3 regions of the Paenarthrobacter sp. NPDC057981 genome follow, and region 1 is predicted to be linked to each of the others. Evidence: predicted binding sites of a transcription regulator. Region 1 holds the regulator's gene; each other region holds the start of a gene.
The links. The regulator LexA, encoded in region 1, represses DNA repair genes until DNA is damaged. The targets are predictions, from matches to a motif close to TCGAACANNTGTTCGA.

Region 1 (7,321 bases):
CAGCACGCCAAGAGCCGCGAAGGCAAGGCCCAGGTGGAGCTCGCCCAGTTGGAGTACCTGCTTCCACGCCTGCGTGGTTGGGGTGAATCCATGTCCCGCCAGGCCGGTGGCCAGGTAGGTGGTGCCGGTGCCGGCATGGGTTCGCGTGGTCCCGGTGAAACGAAAATCGAACTGGACCGCCGTCGAATCCGCACCCGCATGGCCAAGCTGCGGCGTGAAATCGCCGCGATGAAGCCGGCCCGCGAGACCAAACGTGCCAACCGCCGTCGAAATGCGGTTCCGTCGGTTGCGATCGCCGGGTACACCAACGCCGGTAAGTCGTCCTTGTTGAACCGTCTGACGGACGCCGGTGTCCTGGTGGAGAATGCCCTGTTCGCCACGTTGGATCCGACCGTCCGTAAAGCGCAAACCCCGGATGGCATCGGCTACACCTTGGCCGATACCGTGGGCTTCGTGCGTTCCCTGCCAACCCAGCTGGTCGAGGCCTTCCGGTCGACACTGGAGGAAGTGGCTGACGCGGATCTCATTCTGCATGTCGTGGACGCCTCGCACCCGGACCCCGAGGGGCAGATCGCCGCAGTGCGGGCTGTCTTTTCCGAGGTGGATGCCCGCAAGGTTCCCGAAATCATCGTCCTGAACAAGGTGGATGTGGCAGACCCCTTCGTGGTGGAACGGCTTAAGCAGAAGGAACCCCGCCACGCTGTGGTTTCCACCCGCACGGGCCAGGGAATCGCTGAACTGCTGGAGGAGATCAGCCAGTCCATTCCGCGCCCGGGTGTGCGGCTGGAGCTCCTGATTCCGTACGATCGTGGCGAGCTGATCAGCAAGCTGCACAGTTCAGATTCGGAAATACTCAGCATCGATCACGAGGAAAACGGCACACGCATCGTGGTCATGGTCCGTGAAGGACTGGCGGCCGAGCTGGAGTCATTCGTCAGCAATGGTTGAGAAGGTGGCGGCGGACGCCGTCGAGTCGGTGGGGGAAAAGGCCACCCTCGAATTGTTGGACCGGGCTGTGGCCGGCATGGGCGGCCAAAGCCGTGCCGGCCAGCACGAGATGGCCAAGCACGTCACCCGGGCCATCGAAAACGGAGAGCATCTGCTGGTCCAGGCGGGAACGGGAACAGGTAAGTCTTTGGCTTACCTTATTCCGTTGATCGCACATTCCATGGACAGCGACAAACCGACGCTCGTGTCCACCGCCACCTTGGCTCTACAGACCCAGATTGTCGGCAGGGACCTGCCGCGGTTGCTGGAGACCATCAACCCCGCACTCGAGCGGCCGGTCAACGTGGCGCTCGTGAAGGGCCGTGCCAACTACGTGTGCCTGCAGAAGCTCGAGGGCGGCTTTCCCAGTGAAGAGCCATCGGAAGGGCAACTGTTCTCGCTGGGAGAGGACACCAGTGTTCCGCACTTCGCGGCGTCCATGGGAGGGCCGCAATCACAGCTTGGCAAGGAAGTGGTCCGCCTCCGTGAATGGGCTGAAAAGACTGCCACGGGAGACCGCGACGAACTGATGCCCGGCGTCACGGACCGGGCTTGGCGACAGGTATCCGTAACGTCCATGGAGTGCCTGGGAGCGCAGAAATGCCCTCTCGCGGAGGAGTGCTTCAGCGAGTTGGCCAGGGCACGGGCCGCTGAGGCCGACGTCGTCGTCACCAACCACGCGATGCTGGCCGTCAGTGCCTTCGAAGGACTGGCCGTCCTGCCCGAATACGATGTCGTGGTGGTTGACGAAGCCCACGAACTGCAGGACCGCGTGACCGGGGCCGTCACCGGGCAGTTGTCCGTGGCCATGGTCCATGCGGCAGCCTCCAGTGCACGCAAACACACCGCGATTACGGTCGATGCCCTCAACGCTGCCTCGGACCGCCTTGATATGGCCATTGCGGGGGTTCCCAACGGACTGCTGCCCAGTGGCCTGAATGATGAACAGCTTGACTGCCTCGACCAGCTGCGGGACGCCACCCGCGCCGCTTTGTCGGATTCGAAGACTGATGCATCCAACGCAGCCGACGGCGGCCGCCAACTGGCGCGCTCACGGCTCATGCTCATCCTCGAGCTGTGTGAGCGGATGCTTGCCGCCAAGGAAAACCGGGAAGTCGTCTGGTTCTCCCGGAACAGCACCTTCGACCCTCAGCAGGGCTACTCACAACCAGATGACACTGCTCCGGCGCTCATCAACATCGCGCCCCTGAGCGTGGCCGGACGCTTGCGCGAAGGATTGTTCGCAGGACACACGGTGGTGCTGACTTCGGCGACACTGGCCATCGGTTCCGCTTTCGAGCCGGCCGCGGGAGGGCTGGGCCTGATTGGCGACGGCGCCCCGAGCTGGACGGGGATCGACGTTGGTTCGCCCTTCGACTACCCCAAACAGGGTGTGCTGTATGTGGCAAAGCACCTACCTAAGCCCGGCCGGGGTACATCGCCTGAAGCCCTCGATGAATTGGAAGACTTGATCCGGGCATCGGGCGGGGGAGCCCTGTGCCTCTTCTCGTCACGGCGGGCAGCCGAAGAGGCGGCCGATGCCATGCGCCTCCGCTTGGACGTTGACATTCTCTGCCAGGGCGAGTCCACCATGGCTGCCTTGGTCAAGCAATTCGCCGATGAACCGGATACGTGCCTGTTCGGAACCATGTCCCTGTGGCAGGGTGTGGATGTGCCGGGTGGGTCGTGCCGTCTCGTGGTCATCGACCGCATCCCGTTCCCGCGACCGGATGATCCGCTCATGACGGCCCGCTCCCGTGCGGTGGCGCAGTCCGGCGGCAACGGCTTCATGGCAGTTTCGGCTACCCACGCCGCCATCCGGCTGGCGCAGGGCGCGGGGCGCCTGATCCGTTCAACGGGGGACAAGGGGGTAGTGGCCGTCTTGGATTCACGGCTCTCGACAGAACGCTATGGAGGGTTCCTGCGGGCCGCTCTGCCGCCCTTCTGGGCCACGACGGACCGTTCGGTGGTACGCGGAGTCCTGGAGCGCCTGGGATCCGCGCGGAAGGCCTGACAGGCTAGATCGAGCGGAGTACGGAAACAACCTTGCCCATGATGGTGGCCTGGTCGCCGAGGATGGGTTCGTACTGGGTGTTTTGGGGCAGCAGCCAGGTGTGGCCATCCCGCTGACGGAACGTTTTCACGGTGGCTTCATCATCGAGCAGCGCCGCCACGATGTCGCCGTTGATGGCGTCGTTCTGACGGCGGACAACCACCCAGTCGCCGTCGCAGATGGCGGCATCGATCATGGAGTCGCCGGCGACCTTGAGCATGAAAAGCTCACCATGTCCGACAAGTTGCCTGGGCAGCGGGAGCACGTCCTCCACGGTCTGGTCGGCGAGGATCGGACCACCTGCCGCAATGCGGCCCACCAAGGGAACCATGGCGGTGTCGCTGGCGCTTGCCAGCTCGGTGACGGCCATGCCGCCCGCGCTCCGCAGCGTTGCGGGGGCTTCGACGCCCGGGATCGGACCGCCGTCAAGGGTCAGAGGCATCAGCACTTCCATGGCCCGGGGCCGCTTGGGATCCCTGCGGAGGTAGCCGAGTTTTTCCAGCTGGGACAGCTGGTGCGTGACGCTGGACAGACTGGCCAGTCCTACGGTGTCGCCGATTTCCCGCATGCTGGGCGGATAGCCGTTGTCATTGACGGAGCGCTGGATGGTCTCCAGGATTTTCTTCTGACGAACTGTCAGGCTCTTCGGAGTCTTTTGAGGCTGTTGGCTTCGCAGGGGTGCCCCGCCGCCTGTGGCTTTCGCTGCCATGTTCGCCAATGCCTTTCCTTCCGCCCCCAGGAGAGCCGGGGATGCAGGGCCTGGAAAAAATGTCAGACCCTCCTGTTCCACTGAAACAGTGCTGTTTCTTCACTCAAACGTAGGGCAGGCACGGGCGTTTATCAAACATTTGTTCTAGCGAGTCTCGACACCGTTCGTTGATAAGTGCTAAAAATGTCATAGCAAGGTTCGAATATGTGTTCTAAAAACCTCGCGTTGGCAGTGGATGTTCGAACAATTCGTTCGAACATCCGGTGCCGCCGGGAGGAACACAATGAATTGGCAGCGCTCCTCCGGAGGCCCCGGAGCAGCGCAATAGCTCAGAAGGGCTCAGCTCATGTCCGCAATAACTTCGTTCGCTGATTTCCGCACCACGCAGGCTCCCGCGCGCCTTCGCCTCACCCGCCGCGGCCGCATGGTCTTCTTCGGCATCCCGGCTATGCTCCTGGTGGCTGCCCTCCTGAGTTTGGCCGGAGTTGTCACTTCCCCCGCCAAGGCCTCCGACTCCCAGTCGCAGTTGCAGCCGCCGGTTGCGGTGTCCGTCACCGTCCAACCTGGCCAGTCCCTGTGGGGTATCGCAGGTGCTGCGGCGCCGGAGCGGGACCCGCGTGAGGTCATTGCCGAAATCATCCAGTTGAATGACCTCCGCGGTGGCCGCATTCTTCCTGGGCAGCAGTTGTTCGTGCCTGCCCACTGACGGCAGGCGCCACGGGCCTGTTTCCTGCCCTGGACGTCACAGTTACTCAGCAGTCGCGGTGGCCCCTTAAACTGTTGTAGTGAGTGAGCAGCTTGAGCGACTTGACCGACTTCCCCTCCGGACCAACCTGCGTGGATTGAGCCCCTACGGCGCACCGCAGCTTGATGTCCCCGTATTGCTCAACGTCAACGAGAACACCCATGGCGTCCCTGCCGATGTGCAGGCGGCCATAACAGAGGCAGTTGCAGCAGCCGCCACAGGCTTGAACCGCTATCCGGACCGTGAATTTACCGACCTTCGGGTAGCCCTGGCTGAGTACCTTGGCCACGGCCTCTCTGCCGACAATATCTGGGCCGCCAATGGCTCCAATGAAGTCCTGCAACAGATTCTCCAGGCGTTCGGCGGTCCGGGGCGCAAAGCGCTTGGTTTCCCTCCGACGTACTCCATGTACCCCTTGCTGGCCAGCGGAACGGACACCGAGTACATCCGTGGCGTTCGTGCCGACGACTACGGGCTCGATGCCCAATCGGCAGCGGAACAGGTCCGTGAGACCAAAGCCAACATCGTCTTCCTGTGCTCGCCGAATAATCCAACCGGTACGGGTCTGGGCCTGGACGTGGTTGAGGCCGTGTACGAAGCAGGCGAAGCAAGCCAGGCCATCGTAATCGTGGACGAGGCTTACCACGAGTTCGCCCACGACAACACTCCGAGTGCCCTGACCCTCCTGCCCGGGCGCGAGCGGTTGATCGTCTCCCGCACCATGAGCAAGGCGTTTGCCTTGGCTGGAGCACGGCTTGGCTACATGGCTGCGGCCCCGGAGGTCACCGATGCCATCAGGCTGGTGCGCCTGCCGTACCACCTCTCAGCCATCACCCAGGCCACCGCCCTCGCGGCGTTGACGCACCGAGAGGCCCTCATGGCCGACGTCGAAGACATCAAGGTCCAGCGGGACCGCATCGTCACGGAACTTCTGCGCATGGGTCTCAAGCCCGCGGCGTCGGACTCCAACTACGTGTTCTTCGGCGGACTGGAGGATCCCCACACAATCTGGCAAGGCCTGCTCGATGCCGGCGTGCTGATCCGCGACGTCGGCATCCCGGGGCACCTGCGCGTCACGGCCGGAACCGAGCCGGAAACTACAGCTTTCCTGGAGGCACTGGAAGCCCTCTTGGACGGCGCGGTTTCCCAGCGCGCCTAAACTTGTCAATAGACCAACCCATCCTCCCTGTAGAAGGACGTCCCCAAATGAGCGAAACCGGCGCTACGCCGTCCGCTGCCCGCACTGCCCGCATGGAGCGCGCCACCAGTGAGTCCTCCGTTCTGGTGGAGATCAACCTGGATGGCTCCGGCATTTCGGACATCAGCACCTCAGTGCCCTTCTACGACCACATGCTGACCGCCCTGTGCAAGCACTCGTTGATCGACATGACCGTCAAGGCTACCGGCGACACCCACATCGATGCCCACCACACCGTCGAAGACGTCGCCATTACTTTCGGAGAGGTCCTGCGTACGGCTTTGGGCAATAAGGCCGGCATCCGTCGTTTCGGCGAAGCCACCGTCCCGCTGGACGAGGCCCTGGCGCACGCCGTCGTGGATGTTTCCGGTCGTCCTTACTTGGTGCACGGCGGTGAACCCGCCGGGCAGGAGTACCACCTCATCGGGGGGCATTTCACGGGTTCGTTGACCCGGCACGTTTTCGAAGCGATCACCTTGCACGCGGGAATTTGCCTTCACATGAACGTTCTCGCCGGCCGCGATCCGCACCACATTGTCGAGGCCCAGTTCAAGGCGTTCGCGCGAGCACTCCGCGCCGCCGTTGAGTCCGATCCCCGCGTTGAGGGAATCCCGTCCACCAAGGGGGCGCTGTGAGCGGTCAAGTCCTGAAAAACGGAGCAGTGGCTGACCCCACGGCTTCAGTGAAGCCCGAGTCGCCGGAAGGCAAGCCCACGGTGACGGTTCTGGACTATGGTTCGGGCAACGTCCGTTCCGCTGTCCGTGCCCTGGAGAGGGCGGGCGCCCACGTGCTGCTCAGCTCCAAGCCTGAGGACGTACTCAACGCGGACGGGCTGGTTGTCCCCGGTGTCGGGGCCTACGAGACCGTGATGAAGGAACTTAAAGCTGTCGATGCCATCCGCATGATTGGACGTCGTGTCGCCGGTGGGCGCCCGGTCCTGGGCATCTGCGTGGGCCTTCAGGTTCTGTTCGAAGCCGGCGTCGAGCACGGCACTGAGTCCGAGGGCATGGCTGAATGGCCCGGCAAAGTCGAACTCCTTCCGGCGCCCGTCGTGCCGCACATGGGATGGAACACAGTGGATGTCCCGGAAGGCTCCAAACTCTTCGCAGGGGTCGAGCAGGAGCGTTTCTACTTTGTGCACTCGTACGGCGTGCAGGAATGGAACTTCGATGTTGTCCAGCCGCGCATGGAGCCCCCGAAGGTGACCTGGTCCGAGCACGGTGCACGGTTCATTGCCGCCGTCGAGAACGGCCCACTCTGTGCCACCCAGTTCCACCCCGAGAAATCAGGGGATGCCGGGGCCAGGCTCCTGCGCAACTGGGTGGATGGCCTGCGCAAGCCCGCTCCGGAAGCGTCCGGGAGCGGTGCTGCCTGAATGTGGTCTGTAGTCCTTATGGGCCTGGCGGGACTGCTGGTGGGTGGGGGAGTCTCCTTCCATCAACAGAAGAAACCCCGCTGGGTTTCCATCTCGTTTTACGTGCTGGCCGGGATGTCCCTGCTGGCCGCCTACCTCCTGACTCTTCCCGCCAAATGAATCGCGGCGTGGTACGCCAGCGAACCCTCACACTGCAAGGACCCTCATGACCACCTCCTCCAAGTCCGTCCTGGAACTCCTGCCCGCCGTCGATA
Region 2 (7,321 bases), on a different contig from region 1:
CAGGAAGGCATAAGGCTATGGGCTGGACCTCCAACGACTACCAACACGAGGGCTGGGTAGCTGCGATTGCACCCGATGGCCGCCTCGCTTCAGGTTCAACCGCTGGCGGGATGCTTGTCCACGGGATCACCGGACGGTACAAGGTAGCGGGAGATTTTGTTGCTCCGGATCAGGAGATTGTTCCGGACGACCTGATCATGAGTTGGCGGGGTGCCTGTACCTGCGGGTGGCAGGGGGAGGTCTGGCAACGAGTGCTCACCCCTGCCGAGGCCGACGTCAGCTCCCGCAAAGAGTATTGCCCTTTAGGGGACGCAGCTTATGTTTCCGGACCTGTGGAGGATGCCGTTCAGGGCGAATGGATGATCCACATCGCGCCGTCCGAAGCGCTCCTGGGTGTTGAAGCGGCCGCCAAAGAACATCGACAGGCATCGCACCGCTTGGATAAGACCGTCGCGGCCGCCAAAGCTGCCGGGGCTTCCTGGGCAGACATTGGCCGTGCCGCGGGGATCAGCCGCCAAGCCGCACACGAACGCTGGGCCGATAAATAGCGGACGCCCCGCACGCTCAGAGGTTTCGTGTAACGGTTTTGTGGGAAGAATAGGCACATGTGCGGCAGATACGTGATGTCCAAGGCCACCAGTGATCTCCTGGGCCACTTCGAGGCAAAGGAAGTCGAGGGGAGCCCGCCGGGGCCGAGCTGGAACGTCGCCCCGACACAGAACGTCCCGATCGTGGCCGAACGGCTGGACGAAGGTGCCATTGACCGGCGCCTGCTCATCGCCCGGTGGGGTCTGATCCCGTCTTGGGCGAAGGATGCCAAGATCGGCTCCAAGCTCATCAACGCCCGGAGCGAATCAATCCTGGAGAAGCCGTCGTTCCGGTCCGCTGCGGTCAAGCGCAGGGCTATCGTCCCAGCCGAGGGGTACTACGAATGGCAGAAGACCGAGGACGGGAAGAAGATCCCGAACTACCTCTACTCGCCAAAGGAGTCGTTACTGGGGTTCGCCGGCCTGTACGAATTCTGGCCCGACCCCGACCTGCCCGAGGACGACCCCGAACGGTGGCTCCTGTCCTGCACCGTACTCACGACCACTACGCAGGACGCCCTGGGCCATGTCCATGACCGGTCCCCGGTCATCATCCCGAAAGACCGGTTCGCCGAATGGCTCGACCCGGACCTGACCGACAAAGCCGACGTCCAGCACCTGCTGCATTCCCTGCCCGAACCAACACTTACGCCCCGCATCGTCAGCCCCCGCGTCAACAGTGTCCGCAACAACGGCCCCGAACTGATCGAGCCTGCCGAGTGATTCATCCCGCCCGCGTCCAGGACTATGGGCAGGACCGGCCCAAGGGGAGGATCGGTCGTTGATGGAGACCCTTGTTGTCGTGGGTGCCGTCCTGGCAGTGCCGGTAGCAGTGATCATGCTCGTGGCCTGGAGGATGATCCTCCGCCCTGTAGCGAAGGAAAGATTGCCTGCGCACAGTGGAAGTTTCCAGTCCCAGCGGGGCAGGGTCTACAGGAAGGGCGGCACATACCGTAATGCCTCGCCCAGCGATGGTGGCAGTGACGCCGATTATTAGCTCCGCAGGCCTCCACCGTGCACGCGACGACGGCCTCAAGCCGATGGAACCGTGTGTGCTGGTGTCGGCTCCAAAAAACTTTCAGTTTTCCCGTCACGATTGCCAACAAGCGGGCACATACAAGGGGGCAGTGCGTCCATTGGCCGTTAGGCTGACGCAAATCAGTTCGCATCGTAGGAGAGGATCGAAATGACCAAGGGCAATGACAACGACCGGTACGTAGTTCCCAACAACGACCGCGGTGGTTGGGACGTCAAGAAAGAAGACGCCAAGCGGGTCTCTGCTCACGAACCCACGAAGAAGGCCGCTGAGAAGCGGGCCAAAGAAATCGTTGAAACCACGGGGCGCGGGCACGGCGAAGTCCGCATCCAGAACAAGAACGGCACATTCATCGACAGCGACTCGGGATCCAAAAACGAGTCACCCGCCAAGGACACCAAACACTAGACGCCACGCGCCGCACTGCTGCTAGCTCGTGCGGATGGCGATGGCTTTGGAGTCTTCCGGGATCAGCGCTTCGGCGGCCGCTTTGGCTTCCTCGTACGTAACGCCTTCGGCCTCGACGTGGCTCAGTTCGCCGTTGCCGGCCTCCAGGGTTAGGGTCACTTTCACTCCCATATCCTAGGCCGCCAGGTCCGCGCGGACCCGGCCCAACGCCGCCAGTAAGGGTGCCGGGTCTTGGGTGTCCCGCAGGTCCACCGGGCGGCGACCGTCCAGGGCGGGGGAGGGGACCATCATCCACAGCGCGAAGTAGTTGTGGGGGATCCGCAACTCCAACGCCCGTTCGAACAGGCCCGTCACCACGGGGTTCAGGGACAGGTCGGCCCGGAACTGGTACCCCGGGCAGAAGGTCCCTTCGTCGTCGATGAATATACGGACCAGCTGCTGCAGGAGGGGTTCGGGATCCTCGTGCACGGCCGCGAGCCGTTCCCGGACTTGTTCCAGGCCGGGCAGGCCGAATTCGTCACGGGTCCGGTTCCAGAGCTGGTCCGGGATGGGGGAGCGGTACAGGTTGGCCGGCACTAGCTGATGGATTCGATCTGCCACTGCGTGGCCAAAGGGTCCCGCCGCAACGTGAACGTGCGCAGCTCCGCACCGGCGGACGGGAGCGTGGCCTGGACCTGCCAGTGTTCAATGCTGACGAGATCACCCGTTCCGACGGCGGCGCGGTTCCGGGTTTCCCACCAGGAGTCCCTGCTGAACCAATGCGCGGTGTGCACGTCGGGGTCGACCATCCAGATCCGGCCGTCGTGACGGATCGCGATGGGTGTCCCGTCGGGGCTGAACCGGACGTCGACGTTCTGGCGGGTTTGTGGTTTTTCGGGGGCAAGAGTCATGGGTGGACTCTCCTTTCTTACGTGGCGCCGGTCAGGCGGCTTTGACGAGGGGAAGTTCGTCCCAGTGGGTGGTGTACCGGGGGGAGAGCATGTCGCGTTTCATGGACCAGTCCGGCCCGCCCTTGATCCCGGCATGGCCCAGGCCAATGGATCCGCGACCGTACCGTTTGGCCACGTCTTCGAGCAGGATCCCGATGCCGCGTTCTTCGTGCGGGTTCTCGAACAGCTCCAACGGTTTCTGATTCCCGGACGGGCGCAGGTCGGTGACCATGATCCCGGCCCGGACGTACTTCACACCCTCGTGAACCTGGGGCAGGAGGGCGTGGGCTGCTTTGGTCAGGATCACCGGGTCCGCGGTTGGCATCGGCAACGCCAGGCAGACCGAGGGGAAGGATTTTTCATTCGGGTTGAAGTGCGAGGTCGCCGCGAACGCGGTCAACACCTTCGCTTGCAGGTCGTGTTTGGCAAGGCGGGCACTGGCCATTTGCGCGTACACGCTCATGACCTGCCGCAACCCCGCCGTCGTCGTGATCGGTGTCGAGAACGAGCGGGAGAAGATCAGCTGGTCCCTCCCTACCCGTTCCTCTTCCATCGGGATGCAAGGGGTGCCTTGGAGTTCCAGGACGGTGCGCATCATGACAATGGAGAACTTGTCCCGGATCGCGACCGGGTTGGCCCGGGCAAGGTCGGCGATGGTGAAGATTCCCATCGCATTCAGGCGCTGGGTCAACCTGGTGGCCACACCCCAGATTTCGATCACTGACAACCGGGCCATCAGCGCTTCGCGCTGCTTTTCGGGTACCGATTCCCACCGGCACACCCCGCCGAAGGCGGGGTTGTTCTTCGCCCACTTGTTGCACAGCTTCGCCAGCGTCTTCGTGGGCGCGATACCGACACAGACCGGAACGCCGACGTTCCGCCGGCACGCGGCCTTCATCTCCCGCCCCATTCGCAGCAGCTCGTCCGGTTCGCCCTTGACCCCCAGGAAGGCTTCGTCGATTGAGTAGACCTCCAACCAGGCCGAGTAGCGGCCCAGCAGCTCCATCACCCGGGAGCTGATGTCGCCGTAGAGTTCGTAGTTGCTCGACAACGCCACCAGACCCCATTCCTTCGCCCGGGGCCGGAGCTTGAACCATGGCTCGCCCATGGCAATGCCCAAGCGTTTGGCTTCCGGAGACCGGGTGACCGCGCAGCCGTCATTGTTGGAGAGCACAATGAGCGGCTTACGTTCCAGGGCCGGGTTGAAGGCGCGTTCGGCCGAGGCGTAAAAGCATTTCACGTCCACGTGTGCGATCTCCTGCATCCGTCGCATCACCGCGGGCTTAGACATGGTGCAGGCACCTCGTGGCCACGCCCCAGATCGTCAGATCCGACAAGGCCGGAACCCTAATATCCGGGAAGCGGGGATTGTCGGCCTGCAGGACCACCCCTGTGGCTGTGATCCGCAGCCGTTTGATCGTCAGTTCCCCGTCCAGGACGGCCACGACGACCGAACCGTCCTTCGGTTCCAGTGCCCGGTTCACCACGAGCTCGTCGCCGTCGCTGATCCCGGCCTGCTCCATGGACTGCCCGGTCACCCGGACGATGAACGTGCTGGTCACGTCCTTGACCAGGTGGGCGTTGAGGTCGATCCGGCCGTCGAAGTAATCCTGGGCGGGTGACGGATAGCCGGCGGCCACCGCTACCGGTGCCACCAGCACCGTCACCGCAGAGAGTCCCGCATCTATCACACGGGGGCCAATTATCACGCCCACAACACACCTTTTATTCGAAATTATGTTCGATTAACTATAGTCTCGTGCTCAGACATTTAAAGCCGCCCAAGGGGCGGAGTGGACGGGTTGCACACCAATGGGGACAGCTTTGAGCTGTGCGGAGGGCTCCACCTGACCCCAATGGGCACAACCCGTCCACCGCGAGAATGAGGCGTTAGCGGCCGCGGAGATGCGGCGGAAGTTCGACGTCGGCTGGGTCCAGTTCCGGCCGGACCCGGAGCAGGGACAGCGGGTGACGGAAAGACTTCCCGCTCCATGCGACGTCGGCGGCGACCTCGACCACGATCGGTTCCACCAGTGTCAGATGGACCGGGCCTTTGTCCTTGCTGAATCTGTTCAGCGAGGTCTCGCTGATTTCTTCCGGCCAGGGATGACCTGGCTGCCCCGGGCGAAGGTGCCGGCCCAACTCCCGGCCTGCCCGCGTGGAAAGGACCGTGGAGCGGCCCACGATCCTCAGAATCGCCGCGACAGGCAACCCGACGATGATCGCCTGCGGCAGCGTCACCGGACCGATGACCGCCGCGCAGACGGCATCAAAAGTGCTCTTCGTTGCTGAACGAGCCTTTTGTGCCCTGAGTGACGAGGGACGCGATGCCGCGTTGTAGCTATTTTGCGGCGGCGATTTCGGCCAGGACGTCGGACGGACGTGGGAAGCCCAGGGCGTCGGCTGTGGCGGGCGGCAGGGTGGCTCCGAGGCTGGCGGTGAATCGGGCGAGGAGGCGCTGGAAGGTGGCGAGGTCGTCGTCGCTCCATCCATCGACAAGCCGGGCGGTCTGGGCGTTGTCGTATTCGACCAGAGCGCGTCCGATTTCCCGGCCCTTTGGGGTGAGAGCCAGGAGGACGCCGCGGTCATCGTCGGGGTCCGGGATCCTGACGGCGAGGTCTTCCTTGGCGAGGCGCCCGGCGATTTTGGTCATGTTTGAGCGGCCGGTTTGGATCGCGTCGGCGAGCATGGTGGGGCGCATCGCTCCGCGGAGGGCGAGCTGGTTGACGACGAGGAAGAGTTGCATGTCGTCGCTGGGGAAGTCGATGGCGGTCATCACTTGGCGGCGCAGCTGAGGACTGTCAGCCAGGTGGGTGACGGCACTGAAGGACACGAGCAGGTCCATCGGGTGGCGTTCCAGCACAGGCGCCAGGTCAACGTCCTCGCGGGCGGCGAGTTGTCCTGGATCCGGTCGCGGCATGTCACTCCTCCATCTGTGTTCTTCCAATCTATGTCACCACACGCCACGTTCCCAGACCATGTATTTCCAAAAATCAAACAAGTATTTTACTTTGGACAATACTGTGCTTTCATTGTTGATGGTCGAACGACGTGTCGGCCGTCACAACCCGGGTTTCGAGACCCGTGGCTTTTGCTTCAAAGGAGAAGACAATGACTGAACAGAAAACCCGGCGGCAGCCGGGTCCTTGGCGGGTTGCTGTGGTAGCTGGCATGGCGTCGTACATCGACGCCGCGGCCTTGATCAGCTTCGGAATTGCCATCGTGATCTACCAGGCCGCTTTTGGGCTCGCGGCGGATCAGGTCGGCGTTCTCGCCGGCGCCATCACTTTCGGTGTGGCAGTGGGTGCGCTGGCTGGTGGGCGGCTGGGCGACCGGTTCGGGCGCCGTCCGGTGTTCTCGGTCACGATGCTGATGATCATCGGCGGGGCCGCGCTGCTGGTCACCACCGATTCGTTCGTGCCCCTTTTGGTCGGCACGCTGCTTGTGGGTGTCGGCACGGGTGCTGACCTGCCGGTCTCGCTGTCGACTATTTCCGAGGCCGCTGACGACGAGAACCGTGGCCGTATGATCAGCTTCTCCAACGTGCTCTGGATCGCCGGCGTCCTGGTCGCCATCATCTTGTCCACGGTGGTCGGCAATCTCGGCCGGCTGGGCGGACAGATCCTTTTTGCACACGTTGGAATCGTCGCTGCCGTCGTGCTCATCGCCCGGTTGAGCATTCCGGAATCGCTCGTATGGCTGGCGGCCAGGGAAGAACGGGCGAAGGGCCTGCACACGGCCCGGGCTTCACGGTCATCTGTCAGCAGCCTGTTCCGAAAGCCCTACCGTGCCCCGCTGATCGTGCTCGTGGTCTTCTACTCGCTGGTCAACCTCGCCGCGAACACCGGTGGCCAGTTCGGCACCTACATGCTGGTCAATTACGCCGGGCTGGATGTCTCATCCGCGTCCCTGTTCGGCCTGATTGCCATGCCGGTGCTGATGCTGAGCTACTTCTGGTTCATGCGTGTCGCGGACGGGCCGCGCCGCTTCACGTACTTCACCGTGGGCGCCGTCCTGTATGTGGTGAGCCTGCTGGTCCCGGTGATCTTCGGCTTCTCTGCCACCACGTACATCGTTTCCGGCGTACTCGGTGCTGTCGGAGCGGGATTCGCTTTCGAAACCGTCATGAAGGTTTGGGCCCAGGAATCCTTCCCAACACTCATCCGCTCCACCGCCCAGGGAACCATCCTTGCAGTGGCCCGCTTCGTCGCCGCAATCCTGGCCACGTTCACGCCGATGCTGCTGACCTCCGGCCCCAGCGCCCTGTACCTGTTCCTCGCCGGCGTGACCGCGGTCGGCATGGCCGTGGCCTGGTTCGGGTTCCGCAACCGGGACCAGCACAACGAGTTCGACACAGAACA
Region 3 (7,321 bases), on a different contig from region 1:
ACGGCGTCAGCCAGTTCCGCGACATCGAAACCTTCCGTGGCGGCCGGCGAGATGCCGTGGCCGGGCAGGTCCCAGCCGATGACGTCGTACTCGTCGCCGAGGAGGGCCGCGGTTTCGGACCACAGCACGGTGGAAGTACCCAAAGACGGGCCCACCACCAGGAGCGGCTTGGCTCCGAGTTCGCGCTGCGGGGACAGCAGCACAGCCTTGACGGTTGGCTTAGCCACGATGGGCTCCCTTCGTTGAAGCGGTGTATTCGGGGTAGGCGGCGAGGATGCGGCGACTGATTTCCGCGGCCTCGCCAAGGTAGCTGGCGGGGTCCAGCAGGGCGTCAAGCGCGGCGTCGGTCAGCTTGTCCGTGGGGACGGCTTCCCGGAGGAGCTTGCGGTACGTGTCCGCCTGCCGGGTTGCCGGAGCTTGGAGCGTTTCGTCGACGACGGCCTGCAGCTTCTGCTTTCCGTCCTCGCCGAGGAGAGGTGCGACGGCGGCCGACACACCTTCGCTGAGGAGCAGCGGCCCCGAGATCTCAAGGTTCCGACGCATGGCTTCGGGGAACACACGGAGGCCGCCGCTTAGCTCGCGAAGTTGGCGGGCAGCACCCAGAGCCAACGCCAGCAGCCGACGCAAGGCGGGCCATTCCGTGTGCCAGGCACCATCGGGCCGCTCGTCGTTGAAGGTGCCGGCAGCCGAGTGGAGCTGGGATGCCAGGGCCGGCGCCTGAAGTGCCGCACTGCGGATCAGCACGGACAGCACGGGGTTCTGCTTCTGCGGCATGGCCGACGAAACCCCGCGTCCGGCTGCCAAAGGTTCCCCGAGTTCGCCAACTTCCGGGCGGCTCAGGAACACCAGGTCCGAGGCGATCTTGCCGAAAGCATCCAGCAGGGAAGCCAGGGAATCACCCAGGCCAGTGACGGCCAGGCGGTTGGTGTGCCAAGGTGCCGGAGCGGGGGTCAGGCCAAGCTTGAGGGCCAGCGCATCCGCCAGCATGAACGGCGTGGAGCCGGAGCCCGCAGTCAATTTGGACCCGGAGGCCAGCGTTCCACTGGCGCCGCCGAACTGCACCGGCAACTCAACTGACTCCAGACGAGTGGCCGCCGCAGCGACTCCCTGGAACCATTGCGCAGCCTTGAGCCCGAAGGTGTACGGAAGGGCATGCTGCGTCAGGCTCCTGCCCACGCACAGCGTGTCCGCATGCTGTTCCGCCAAGCTGGCGAGCGCCGTCGTCGTGCTCTTTACTTCAGTGAGCAACGCCGAAACGGTGCGGCTGGCCAACAGCATGAGGGCGGAGTCGAGAACGTCCTGGCTGGTGAGGGAGGTGTGGACGGCTTTGCCCGCGCCGATCCCGGTTGCATCCAGGCTGCGCACATGTGCGCGGAGTTCACCGAGCAGCGGGATCACCGGGTTGGCGCCGCCTTGGGCGCGTTCGGCGATGACGACGAGGTCGTAGTGACCGGGGTCGGCGGCTTCGGCCACCACAGCTGCCGAACCTTCGGGGGCCAGCCCGGCTTCCTCGAGGACGGCCGCCCAGGCGGCTTCGACGTCGAGGATCGCCGCGATCACGGCACGGTCGCCCGTCAGTGCGGTCACCGCAGGGGAGGCAGTAACGGGGCTGAGGAGGCCGAAGTCGCCGTCGGTCATGATGCTGCCGACTCCTCTGAGGCCAGATCCAGCGAACCGTCCTGCTGGAAGTCCAGGAACACGGTCTCGTCCTGACCCTGGAGGCGGATGTCCCAGGTGAGTCCGCCGTCGGGATCGCGGCGGGCGATCAGCGTTTTGCGGCGCTCGGGGTCTAGGGAGCTGAGCAAAGGATCGTTGGCCAGCGCTTCCTCGTTTTCGGGCAGGTACACGCGGGTGAAGAGGCGGTTCATGAGGCCACGGGCGAAGACTGCGATGGAGATGAACGGCGCCGCTCCAGCCTTAAGCGGTCCCGGGTTCACCGTGGTGAAGGTGTAGACGCCCGAGTTGCCAACGGCGCCACGGCCCCAGCCGGTGAAAGTGTAGCCATCGCGGACCAGGGAGCCGGTGCGCTGGACGATGTTGCCCCCAGAGTCCGGCTGCCAGATCTCAAGGATGGCGTCCGGGATGGTGTGGCCCGCGCCGTCGTACACCGTGCCCTGGAGGCGGATGCTGCCCGGGCTGCCCGGTGCCAGGAGCTCGTTGTCCTTGTTAAAGGGGAGGGCGTAGCCGTAGAAGGGTCCGACGGTCTGGCCCGGTGTGGGTGTCAGCTTGCTCATGTGCCTACTCCTCGTCCCCGGCGTCGCCGAATGCTTCGTTTTCGGTCCAGGTCCGCTTGGAACCGGTCAGGATGATGTCCCACTTGTAGCCGAGGGCCCATTCGGGGCTGGTCAGCTCGTGGTCGTACTGCGCCACCAGGCGGTCGCGGGCGTCCTGGTCCACGATCGACTGGTAGATGGGGTCCAGCGGGAAGAGCTGGTCGCCCGGGAAGTACATCTGGGTGACGATGCGCTGGGTGAACTCCGAGCCGAACATGGAGAAGTGGATGTGGGCCGGGCGCCAGGCGTTGAGGTGGTTCTTCCACGGGTACGCGCCGGGCTTGATGGTGGTGAAGGAGTAGGAGCCGTCGGCGCCCGTGATGCAGCGTCCGACGCCGGTGAAGTTGGGGTCGAGCGGGGCGGGGTGCTGGTCGCGCTTGTGGATGTAGCGGCCCGATGCGTTGGCCTGCCAGATTTCCACGAGCTGACCGGCGACCGGGCGACCGTCGCCATCAAGGACGCGGCCGGCAACGATGATGCGCTCACCCTGCGGCTCGCCGTTGTGCTGGATGGTCAGGTCTGATTCCAGTGCGTGCACGTCCTGGTGCCCGAATGCCGGCGAGTACAGCTCGATGGTTTCCGGGTCTGCGTGGTGCAGGCTCTTGGTGGGGTGGCGCAGGATGGAGCTGCGGTAGGGCGCGTAGTCCAGGCGCGGCATGGTTTCCGGTGCCCTGCCGTTCTTCAAGGCCTCGGCGTACCGGTCTCCGATGGACTTGATCTCAGCACTGAGGTCCGCCTGCGTTTCCACTTTCTTGGACTCATGCGCGGCGTGTGGCTCAGCTGGCGGCACGAGTTCCTCGGATTCGAGAGCTTGTGCGGTGTTGTCTTGCGGCACAACCGGCTCCTTTCTATGGATTCTTCTACTGGATGGGGCGGCTATGCCCGGTGGAGTGAGTCGTATTGGACGGCGTGGCGGACGGGTGCATTCGGGGCTCCGTAGCCGTCGTAGTTGCCGCGGCGCTCCACCATTTCGAAGAACACACTGCCCACTGTGGCGGTGTAGAAGTGGAGGAATTCGCCGTTGGCGTCCCGGTCATACAGGAGGTTGAGCTCCTGGAGAGTGGCCAGGAAGCCGGGTTCAAGATCAAACCGCGCATCCAGGTCCTCGTAGTAGTTGGCCGGAATCTGCAGGAACTCGAGGCCACGCTCCTGTGCTGACCGGGCTGTTGCCACGAGGTCGTCCACTGCGAACGCGATGTGTTCCTGGTACGTTTTGCGTGCTTTTTCGCCCTGCTGCACAGGTGCCAGATTCAGGACCAACCGAACCGCGCCGTTGCTGGTCTCCATGACCTGCGAGCGAACCAGGCCGCTGGGACTGGGAACCTCGGCGAACGGCTGCGGTTCCAGGGCCAGCGCGCTGGTGTAGAAGAGGACGGCCTCGTCGAAGTGCTGCCACGGCTGGGCCAGATTCACATGGTCGATGACGGCGTTCTGCTGTGCACGCGGGTGCTCCAGCCCTTCGCCGAATTCGTGGGTCCAAGCAGCCGTACCGTCCGGGTTTCCCTGGCAGAGGAAAATCTCGGTGGAGTCCGGCGCGGAAATGCCCTGGAACACTTCCTCGTCCGCCTGCACCTTGCGGGCGACCACGGGGGCCTTGAGCTGCTGGGCGCGGGCCGAGGCAATTACTGGAGAGTCGACGTCGAACCCCAAAGCGGCGATAGCCGGTTCCGTGTGCGAGGCCGCTTGCTCGTTGATGATCACGCGGGCCTGGCCCATGGTCCACAGCTGGACGTCCTTGGTGCGGTGCCGGCCTTCGAATTCGAAGCCGAGCTGCCCGAGGAGCTTCTCCAGCTGGGCCGTGTCGTCGGCCTTGACCTCGGCGAAGTTGAACCCGGCGGGCTCGTTCACCTTGGGCAGCGTGGCCAGTTCCATGGGATAACGACGGCGGGAGTTCTGTTGGGTCTCTGCCGTGCCTGCCGCCGGGCTGCTGGCCAGCCACTTGGCGCTCTGTTCTTCCAGCCAGATGAGTGAGCGCATGGCGTCCACGGCCGTCCGCTCCACGTCCGACTGGCGGAACACATCGTTGAAGACCTCCAGGGAGACGGGCCCGGTGTAGCCCGCACGGACCACGTGACCCATGAACTTGGCGAGCTCGAACTGGCCCTCCCCGGGGAAAACCCGGTAGTGGCGGCTCCAGGACAGCACATCCATGGAGAGCTTGGGGGCATCCGCTACCTGAACGAAGAAGATCTTCTCCGCGTTGATGTCCTCGATCGGTGCGGTGTCCCAGTCGCGGGAAAGGATGTGGAACGAGTCAAGGCACGTGCCCAGATTGGGGTGGCCCACCATCTCGACCAGGCGGTGGGCGTGCTCGTAGTCGTTGACGTACTTGCCCCAGGCCAAGGCCTCGTAGGCAACCTTGACCCCGTGGTCCCCCGCCAGTTGGGCAAGTTCGGCCAGCTGTTCCGCCCTCAGTTGGTCATCGTCGATGGTGGCCGTGGCCACGTTGGAGCAGACCAGGATGGCGTCCATGCCAAGGCGGGCCATCAGCTTGAACTTGGCCTCCGCCCGTTTGAGGTTTGCCTCCAGCAGGTCCGGAGTGACGCCGTCGAAATCCCGGAACGGCTGGTAAAGGTCCAGACCCAAGCCGAGGTCTGCGGCCATTTTGCGCACATCTTCAGGGCTGAGCGACGAGGTGACAAGGTCCTGTTCGAAGATCTCGATGCCGTCAAAGCCCGCGATGGCGCAGGCCTGCATCTTCTCCTTCAGGGTTCCGGACAGGCAGACGGTGGCGATTCCGGTACGCATTAGTGGGCCGCCTTAGCGAGGGGGCCGGCGGTGAGCGAGGCTGCAGCGTCTTCCAGGGCGATCAGTTCCAGGAAGTGCGTGCGCATCCGATCGCGGTCGGCGTCCCTTCCGGTGAAGAGTTTGAAGGCGTCGGCCGCCTGGCCAACCGCCATACGGCCGCCGTCGAGCACTGCGCAACCCTTGGCGCGCGCTTCGCGGACCAGTTGCGTCTCGATGGGGCGGTAGACGATGTCTGCTACCCAATGGCGGGTTTCCAGGAGTCCGATATCGAGCGGGAGGCCAGGGTGCGCGGCCATGCCGACCGGCGTGCAGTGCACCAGTCCGTCGGCAAGGGGCATCAGCTCCGGCAACTCGTCCAGGCCCCGCGGCGTGACGGTAGCGTCAGGGAAGAGACTTGAAAGTTCCGCTGCGCGTTCACTCGACCGGGCGGTGTCCATGTCAACGAGGTCCAGGGTCTTTACCCCGGCCTTGAGCAGCGCGTAGGCGACGGCGGAACCGGCACCTCCCGCACCCAACTGGACGACACGGTCCAGCTTGGCTCCGGGCAGACCGTCGGCGAGCGCCGAACCGAAGCCGGAAAAGTCTGTGTTGTGGCCGATGAAGCGGCCGTCCTGGATCAGGACCGTATTCACGGCACCCAGGCGGGCGGCGTCGTCGGAAATTTCGTCAAGGTGCCCCAGCACCAACTGCTTGCAGGGGTGCGTGATGTTGAGGCCGTTGAAGCCCATCCGCTGGGCTGCTGTGAGGAGATCCCCGACGGCGGTGGCCGGCAATGCGAGTTCCAGCAGGTCGATGGGGCGGTACAGCAAGCGAAGGCCCTGCACATCGGCCTCGCGTTCATGCATGGGCGGAGTGAGCGAGGGCATGACGCCTTCACCAATCAGGCCCACCAGAACGGATTCAGCTCGGTTGCTCATCCTCAAGCTCCTTTTACTTCAGTCCCGCGGGTCGGCGTTTCAGGGACGCTTCGCCCGCGGTGTTATCCAGATTACTACAGTTGTTCATACTCCGCACGCTTGTTCTTATCGCGAACATTTGACGCACACACCCCCGCCCCCTACCCAACTAGGGGACAGCAAACGCTCCAATGGGCGCTCATTGCGACACCTGCTGTCCCCTAGTTGGGTCAGCGCTGGGGCAGGCGGGCCGCGAGTTCAGCCGCGGCTTCCTGGAGCGTGGGCACGTGGGCGACGAGTTCCTCCATGGTCAGGCGGAACACCGGCACCGCCGTCGCTAGCGAGGCGAAGGCGTGACCCTGCGAGTTGAGGACCGGCACGGCGACGGCGCGCATGCCGATCTCGTTTTCCTCGTCCATCACGGCATACCCCTGGCGGCGGACCTGCTCGATTTCCTCCCGGAACTTGTCACGGTCCGTGATGGAGTGCTCGGTCAGAGCGTCGAGGGGAAGTTCCTCAAGGAGCCGCTTGCGCTCCAGCTCGGTTTCGAATGCCACGATCGCCTTGCCCACCGACGTTGTGTGCAAGGCACCAAGATGCCCGGGGTCACTGGTCACGCGGAAGGTCTTGGGGCCATCGACTTTGTTGACCGTCAGGTGATGGTCGCCGTCGCGGACCGAGAGAATGGTTGCCTCATGAGTGCGCTCCGTGACCCGCTGCAACACCGGAAGAGCCGTGGCAGCGAAGCCGTGGTGGTTGGAAACCCGCTGCCCGAGCTGGAAAACCCGCAAACCCAGGTGGTAGCGCCGGCCATCAGGCTCGTAATCCACGAAGCCATCGCGGGTCAAGGAACCCAATAGGCGATAGGTGGTACTGAATGGCAGGTTCGCACTGCGCGCAAGATCGGCCGCGCTTGCCCCTTTTGGCTCGTTGCCGAGCAGCACCAACAGGCTCAGGGCTTTGCCGACCATGTCGGTCTTTGTGTCCTCTTTCACACTCATGCTTCGATGCTCTCACATAGTGAGAGCTATTTCTAGATGGTGGCGACAAGTATTGACAAGTGACCCCTCTCACAGCCACTATTGCTGTATTGCACAAGTAACTCTCACCATGTGGTTACTTTCGGAGAAGGCCAGCCGCACCTCGCTCGCCACTCCCTCCAGCTTCACCCGCGACACCGTTGTCACAGAAGGAACCCTCCCATGAGCCAAACAATGCCGTCAGCGACGCCCGGCACTGCATCAACAACGGGTACTCCCAAGAAAGCCGCCCTGGCCAGCTTCCTTGGCAGCGCCGTTGAGTACTACGACTTCTTCATCTTCGGATCCGCCGCAGCGCTGATCTTCCCGCACGTCTTCTTCCCGGACGCAGACGCCAACGCAGCCATCATGTCGTTCGCGACCT

Region 2: ACFVSI_RS10815 (LexA family protein) is a predicted target of LexA. The motif match lies at 4,690-4,705, and genes of this name have one in related genera.
Region 3: ACFVSI_RS04680 (shikimate dehydrogenase) is a predicted target of LexA. The motif match lies at 6,030-6,045, and genes of this name have one in related genera.

Annotation. Positions count from the first base shown of each region.
Region 1 is NZ_JBHVQI010000013.1:45,277-52,597, reverse strand. Features, by position in the region: gene hflX (GTPase HflX) at 1-948, shown strand, start outside; gene ACFVSI_RS13195 (ATP-dependent DNA helicase) at 941-3,001, shown strand; gene lexA (transcriptional repressor LexA) at 3,006-3,749, opposite strand; gene ACFVSI_RS13185 (LysM peptidoglycan-binding domain-containing protein) at 4,096-4,455, shown strand; gene ACFVSI_RS13180 (histidinol-phosphate transaminase) at 4,535-5,653, shown strand; gene hisB (imidazoleglycerol-phosphate dehydratase HisB) at 5,701-6,327, shown strand; gene hisH (imidazole glycerol phosphate synthase subunit HisH) at 6,324-7,067, shown strand; gene ACFVSI_RS13165 (hypothetical protein) at 7,068-7,226, shown strand; gene priA (bifunctional 1-(5-phosphoribosyl)-5-((5-phosphoribosylamino)methylideneamino)imidazole-4-carboxamide isomerase/phosphoribosylanthranilate isomerase PriA) at 7,273-7,321, shown strand, end outside.
Region 2 is NZ_JBHVQI010000009.1:89,654-96,974, forward strand. Features, by position in the region: gene ACFVSI_RS10775 (hypothetical protein) at 18-548, shown strand; gene ACFVSI_RS10780 (SOS response-associated peptidase) at 606-1,310, shown strand; gene ACFVSI_RS10785 (hypothetical protein) at 1,372-1,584, shown strand; gene ACFVSI_RS10790 (DUF2188 domain-containing protein) at 1,774-2,031, shown strand; gene ACFVSI_RS10795 (hypothetical protein) at 2,053-2,196, opposite strand; gene ACFVSI_RS10800 (hypothetical protein) at 2,206-2,607, opposite strand; gene ACFVSI_RS10805 (hypothetical protein) at 2,607-2,921, opposite strand; gene ACFVSI_RS10810 (Y-family DNA polymerase) at 2,953-4,251, opposite strand; gene ACFVSI_RS10815 (LexA family protein) at 4,244-4,675, opposite strand; gene ACFVSI_RS10820 (hypothetical protein) at 4,851-5,201, opposite strand; gene ACFVSI_RS10825 (MarR family winged helix-turn-helix transcriptional regulator) at 5,302-5,880, opposite strand; gene ACFVSI_RS10830 (MFS transporter) at 6,072-7,321, shown strand, end outside.
Region 3 is NZ_JBHVQI010000002.1:329,338-336,658, reverse strand. Features, by position in the region: gene ACFVSI_RS04705 (alpha/beta fold hydrolase) at 1-227, opposite strand, end outside; gene ACFVSI_RS04700 (adenylosuccinate lyase family protein) at 220-1,638, opposite strand; gene pcaG (protocatechuate 3,4-dioxygenase subunit alpha) at 1,635-2,234, opposite strand; gene pcaH (protocatechuate 3,4-dioxygenase subunit beta) at 2,239-3,108, opposite strand; gene ACFVSI_RS04685 (bifunctional sugar phosphate isomerase/epimerase/4-hydroxyphenylpyruvate dioxygenase family protein) at 3,150-5,021, opposite strand; gene ACFVSI_RS04680 (shikimate dehydrogenase) at 5,021-5,938, opposite strand; gene ACFVSI_RS04675 (IclR family transcriptional regulator) at 6,148-6,918, opposite strand; gene ACFVSI_RS04670 (MFS transporter) at 7,120-7,321, shown strand, end outside.